Regions from separate parts of the Comamonas sp. F1-6 genome, predicted to be linked through region 2. Evidence: predicted binding sites of a transcription regulator. Region 2 holds the regulator's gene; the other holds the start of a gene.

Region 1 (3,140 bases), on a different contig from region 2:
GGCGGAGATATACAGATAGCCCAGATCTGCCGTCATGGCCGTCATCTGCGGAATGGCTGCCAGCATGGTGTGCCAGTGCGTATCGATCATGCCCGGCATCACCAGCTTGCCCTGGCAGTCGATCACCTGGGCACCTTCCATCTTCTCGCCGGCGGAGGGCAGGGCGGCAATCAGCTTGCCCTGGATCAGCACCTGCACGCCTTGACGCACCGACTTGCCCGTACCGTCAAACAGGCGCAGATTGGTCAGCAACACGGGGCGGTCGGCCAGCCTGGCCGCCCCGCCCACGCCTGTCTCGGCAGCATGCAGGGCCACAAATGGCGCCATCATGGCCGCCACCCCGCCCACAAACATGCGGCGCGACATATCGCTCATCACCCGCTCATGCAGCAACTGGCACACCACGCTGCCGCAGGTGCAGGCTCTCGGACGAATCGGGCCGGTCCGCCACGCCAGGCCGGCATCGGTTGCGATTGCGTGACTCATCTGCGTTTTCCCTTTTTCAAAATGAACCAGAGACGCCGCTGCCGGCGTGACAAATGGAACCAAAGGTTCACAATTTGATGCACCGATGCTACACGACGATCGGCCCATGAAAAAGCGCCCCACCGCACGAGGGCGATGGGGCGTTGCTTGCATTGTGAGAGCGGCCGGGAAGTGGCTGCGCTGCAGTCGATCAGGCCTAAACCGGGCGGTGCACCAGAACTGGAATGCTGCTGTTGACCAGTACGCGCTGGGTCTCACTGCCCAGCAAAATGCCGGCAATGCCCTTGCGGCCGTGTGATGCCATGCAGATCAGATCGCAGTTACCCTCCTGCGCCTGCTTGATGATGGCCTGATTGATGGAGATATTCGTGACCCGCACCGTCTGGCAGGCCACGCCCTCGGTCTTGGCAATGTCCAGGGCAGCTTGCAACACCTGATCTGCTTCCTTCTGGGCGCTCTTGTCGAACTCCGCAGAGTTGTAGGCGATCAGCGCCTCCGCTCCGTAAATCATGGCTGCGTAATCCGGCATCACATACAGCGCCGTCACCTGTGCGCCTTGTTCCTTGGCCAGTTGTATGCCCGCGCGCAGCGCGGCCTCAGAGAGCTTAGAGCCGTCCGTAGGAATCAAAATGTGCTTGAACATATCCAGCCTCCTTGCGCATAGGTGCGCGTCTTGTTGCCAAATCAATTCGATCGATCACTGAGCTCATACTCACACTCCAGGGCTGCTAATGCAACACCTTGAAATGAGTATTCAGACGGTTTCTTGATGGAAATCAAATTCATGAAGGCGCAGGTAGAAGCCGCCTCAAGCCCTTATCCATAAAGCGTTAGAAGCTATCAAAAGCAGACTATCCGAACGTCATGCAGAAGCTATCAAAAGCAGACTATCCGAACGTCATGCGCAGCATGCCCTGCGGCTGTTGCCAGCCTGGCCAGTTGGGCATCGGTCGAACCGATGATCTCGCCGTCGGCAATGCGCCATGGCAGGCTGTCAAAGGAGGCCGGCCTCAGCTCGGTCACAACCGGCGGTACATGGCGCAGGGTGGGGCGGCCGTAATTCAGGTTGGGCAGGTGGCTGCTGTGCTGCCATTTGTCGGCATCGCCCTGTATAGAGGTCTTGAACGCAGCGCGGTGCAGCCTTCGCGACCAGATTGAAGGCCAGCTCCAAGCGCCGAATGCCGGCAGCCTGCGGCGAATGGCCTCCATGCGTTGAAAGGCACATGCATATAAGCCAGTTTGAAGGCAAGCGCCTTCTTGCCCGTAAGGACCATGGTCAGCTGCGTAGGGCCATCGCGGGCGATGCGGTAATCGGGGAGTGTGCGCCCTGCGGATCCAGTGAATTCGGCCAGGGCGTGGAGTCCTTTGAGAGCGCTAATCAGATTTCAACTGCGGCCCTTGCCGTTGGGTTGGGCGTGGGCTCGCCAATCTTGTGCAAGGTGTTGCGGTCGGTATGGGAAAAAGGCTTGCTCTGGCCGGGGATGGTCAACGTGGTTTCCTGCTCGTACGACCAGGTGCCGTCCGAGTGCTTGGTGACGGTGATGGTATAGGCGTCGGTTCTGAAGGCATGCTCCAGAAACGGGTTGCTGGAGATACCGTTGACGGTGGAGCCGCGCTCGGCCCTGAGAGTGAAGCTGGTGGCGTCGGCCGTGGTCTTGCCCGTGGCCATGGCGGTCTGTCCGCGCGGGATGGTCAGGGTCTGGATGATGTTGCCGGTGGCAGGCTCCCACAGCCAGTAACCGACCTGGTCGTGAAAGGTTTCCACGTCATCGGGCTTGACGATGCGTGTGTGGTAGCGCAGGCCATAGAAGAGCTGTGGGCCGTTGGTTTGCGCATCGATAGGCTGGCACTCCATGTGCTCGATAAAGGCCTGCTTTTCGGGGCCGTCAGCCTTGGGGTTGATATCCAGGCCGCGCTTGCCGGTCCAGATGCCAGCCATGCCGGTGAGGGGGCCGAGGTTGGCCAGGGTATTCACATCGGGCGTGGGCTCGGTGTAGATGTCCTTGGGAAAGTTTTCCATATTGTGTAACGGGCTTTCACTTTGAATCTGTTGAAGCCAGTTTACAAGCCATGGACTGAGGGGTTCTTGACGGCAGTCAAGCTGTCAGGTGCTTTCTTCGGTGGTGAGCGTAAAGCGTGCGCTTTCGCCACGCTGGGCGGCTTCACGCGTGAGGAAGATCAGCACGCGATAGCTGGCACCACGCTCGATGCGGAAGGTGCAGATGTTGTTGTTGGCCGAGCCTTGGCATAGAGGCTGGGCAGAGCCGTCCTTGAAGACGTTCATCTGGCTGGACGGGTTGTTGGTGTTGAGCGTGACGGTCATGCGCTGGAAGGGCCGCGTTTCGAGTCCGTATTGCACGATACCGTTGCCCGTGATCTGGCCGCTGTAGGAGTTGGTGTAGCCGCCCGGGGTTGTAAAGGCGGCCTGTGCCATGGAGCTGCTGCTGAGATGTAGCGTCATGAGACTGAGCAGGGCAGCAGTTGCAAGCATCGGTTGGAAGCGGGTCATGCAACTCTCCTGAATGTGTTGGACAGGATGGCGCTTCTGGCGCAGCGGCGGGTGTCCATGCCGACAGCCAAGCCAACATCCTCCACCGCCGCCGCGCCCTAGCGGCAGGAGACATTGCGCCAACTGAATTTGCCGTCGTTAAAGA
Region 2 (3,140 bases):
AAGTGGTCCATGCCTACATAGACATAGCCGCCATCCATGAATGCATCAATTGCGCCGGAGAGCATGTTCAGCTTGTCCTGTCCCATGGGCAGGTCTGCCGATTCGATACGCCTTTGCGGCTTGAAACGCTCGGGCAGATGCGCATAGGCATACAGTGCAATGCGATCGGGGCGCAGCTCATTGACCTGTGCCAGCGTGCGCGCAAAAGACTCGGGCGTCTGCCTGGGCAGCCCGTAGATCAGGTCCACATTGATGGAGACAAAGCCCAGGCGGCGCGCCTCGGCCACCAACGAAAAGACTTGCTCGGCGGGCTGCTCGCGGTGCACCGCTTTCTGCACCGCGGGATCAAAGTCCTGCACGCCAAAGCTCAGGCGATTGAACCCCATGTCCTTGAGAGCTCTCAGCCGCTCGTTGCTGACGGTGCGCGGATCGACCTCGATGGAGTACTCGCCCGCGGGATCCAGCTTGAAATGTTCACGCATCAAAACCATCAGCTGCTGCAACTCGGCATCGCTGAAGAAGGTCGGTGTGCCTCCGCCCAGATGCAGCTGGCTTACGAGCTGACCTTTGCCGCAATGCTCGGTATGCATGGCCAGCTCGCGGCTCAGGTAGTCCAGATACTCGGCAGCCTTCTCGTGATGCTTGGTCACGATCTTGTTGCAGGCGCAGTAATAGCAAAGCGACTCACAGAACGGCACATGCACATAAACGGACAGGGGCAAAGCGCGCGAGCCAGAATGCGTCTTGCGCTGCTTGAGTGCCAGTATGTAGTCGTCTGCACCAAAAGCCTCAACAAAACGGTCGGCTGTTGGGAACGATGTGTAGCGTGGGCCGGGGATATCAAAGCGGCTCAGCAACTCAGGCGTGACTGCGGTCATAACTGGGAGTTAGGGTGCGCCCACACTCTGTATAGAGCAGATTTCAATGGAAATCAGATCCTGAAAATCATGCCCAAAATAGGCAAAAGCGCATGTTTTTGAACGAATACAGGCAATGTGCCCCAAGGCAATCACCCTGTCCTTGATGAAAATCAAGAGACCTCAAGGCAAGTGCTGCGACAATTTGATCCATCTCATCTTCAACCACGAGGTCAATGACCAGCGCGACTCTCCACTCTGTGTCTGTCTGCGCCGTTGCAAAAAGCCCATGAATCTTCAGACCATCAAAGCATCCTGCTCCAACTGCAATCTGCGTGAACTGTGCATGCCCATGGGCCTGGACGATGAACAAATGGAGCGCATTGACGAGATTGTGGCCACGCGCCGCAAGGTCAAGCGCGGCGGGCTGCTGTTTCGCAATGGCGAAGAGTTCACCTCTCTGTATGCCATTCGAACCGGCTTCTTCAAGACCAGCGTGGCCACCGAAGACGGACGCGATCAGGTCACAGGCTTTCAGATGGCTGGCGAAATCATTGGTCTGGACGGCATCGTCAACGACCACCACACTTGTGATGCCGTGGCCCTGGAAGACGCCGAGGTCTGTGTCATGCCGTTTGACAAACTGGAGCAGCTCTCGCGCGAGGTCACGGCCCTGCAGAACCATGTGCACAAGGTCATGAGCCGCGAAATCGTGCGCGAGCATGGCGTGATGCTGCTGCTGGGCAGCATGCGTGCCGAGGAGCGCCTGGCGGCCTTTGTGTTGAACCTGGTCCAGCGCCTGTCGGCACGCGGCTTTTCCAAGTCGGAACTGGTGCTGCGCATGACGCGCGAAGAAATCGGCAGTTACCTGGGCCTCAAGCTCGAGACCGTGAGCCGCACCTTCTCCAAATTTGCAGAGGAAGGCATTGTGGAAGTCAAGCAGCGCCACCTGCGCATCCTGGATACCGAGGCGCTCAAACGCATCGTCAACAGCCAGCAATGCCAGAGCTGAACCGATTCGACAGACACTCTCAAGACAAAGCCCGCGGACAGCGGGCTTTTTTATCTGGGCGAGTTACTCGGGCAGAGGCTCGGAAACGATGCCGCCATTGAGATCGCTGACGGAGCGCCCCAGCATCACCGTCATCGCACCTCCAATCAGCGTCACGACCCAGAAGGCAAAAAAAGCGACCGTATAGATGGCCTGGCGCGACCAGTCCAGTGGGGAGCCCAGCCAGTGCACATCCAGCGGGTCCACAAAGGCAAAAACCACCATCTCCATGATTGCCGCCGCCAGAAAGGCCGGCCAGACAATCCACATCCAGCGTCGAGCATCCATCCTGATTCTCCTTGGGCTGTGGGCTTGATCATATTTTGCACAACAGTGGTGACCGTTCATGCAGGACTGCGGGCATGCACCGTGGCGGGAAACCCTGAATTACTCTCTTTTCAGTAGCATCCTGCGCAATCCGAATATCAAAAAATCATTTACTTCTACATCAACGTTAGACGGAGCATGCATAACACGCTCTGATTTTGATATTGGCAACAAAAAAGGCCGCAAAAGCGACCTTGGCGGAGCAAGCGCCGGAGCGCTCAGCGATCCAGCGGATGGTCCTTGGCTGGCGTGGCCGCATGATTGCGGCCGGTGACTGCTGGGGCCAGGCTTTTTTCACTTTCGCTCAGGCGCTGGTTGATTTCCATGCCATGGCGGTAGTAGTCAGGGTCAATCACGGGATCGGGCCTGCTCAGTGCGATGTATGCGGTGACAAAGCCGGCAATCACCACGATCACCGGGCCGGCGATGATGAGCCAGACATGGGCAAACTTCCACCAGGGCTTGCCGTCCTCGGGGTGGATGATCTTGGCCGTTTGCGAGACCTTGGCTTGTGCTGCCGACATGATGAAACCTCTTTCCAAAATTCTGACCACCCGAGCACGCATGGCAGGGTGGCATAAATTGTTGCCGATTGGCGGTGCCCTTGTCCGGCCTCCGTGATGGCTCACGAAGACCGGCAAGACCTGGCATTAACGCGGCACCAGGAACACCGTCTTCTCGGAAATACGCCCTGCTCCGGCAGTCACTGCATCCACATTGAAGTGTACGGGGTGCGAGCCGGGAGTTGCCGAGCCATACGGAATCTGCAGCCGCACCGCAATGCCGCGTGTCTCTGCCGGGCCAACGCTCACTTCCTGCTCGGATGCGACTTCCAGATTCTCCAGGCCCACGGCGCTGATACGGTAGCGCTGCTCGGACTCGGTGGCGTTCATGATCTGCAGACG

Evidence for each region. Region 2 encodes FNR, which switches genes on or off when oxygen is low (the NO sensors DNR and NnrR bind a similar motif). Its sites were predicted from a motif close to TTGATNNNNATCAA; they were not measured.
Region 1: AAIL66_RS15250 (universal stress protein) is a predicted target of FNR. The motif match lies at 1,253-1,266, and genes of this name have one in related genera.

Annotation. Positions count from the first base shown of each region.
Region 1 covers NZ_JBCPWN010000014.1:76,123-79,262, reverse strand. Annotated here, with positions in the region: gene AAIL66_RS15255 (amidohydrolase family protein) at 1-486, opposite strand, end outside; gene AAIL66_RS15250 (universal stress protein) at 683-1,129, opposite strand; gene AAIL66_RS15245 (hypothetical protein) at 1,363-1,695, opposite strand; gene AAIL66_RS15240 (heme-binding beta-barrel domain-containing protein) at 1,865-2,506, opposite strand; gene AAIL66_RS15235 (hypothetical protein) at 2,591-2,995, opposite strand; gene AAIL66_RS15230 (hypothetical protein) at 3,094-3,140, opposite strand, start outside.
Region 2 covers NZ_JBCPWN010000004.1:159,102-162,241, reverse strand. Annotated here, with positions in the region: gene hemN (oxygen-independent coproporphyrinogen III oxidase) at 1-878, opposite strand, end outside; gene fnr (fumarate/nitrate reduction transcriptional regulator Fnr) at 1,147-1,869, shown strand; gene AAIL66_RS06040 (hypothetical protein) at 1,933-2,196, opposite strand; gene AAIL66_RS06035 (FixH family protein) at 2,454-2,759, opposite strand; gene ccoG (cytochrome c oxidase accessory protein CcoG) at 2,886-3,140, opposite strand, start outside.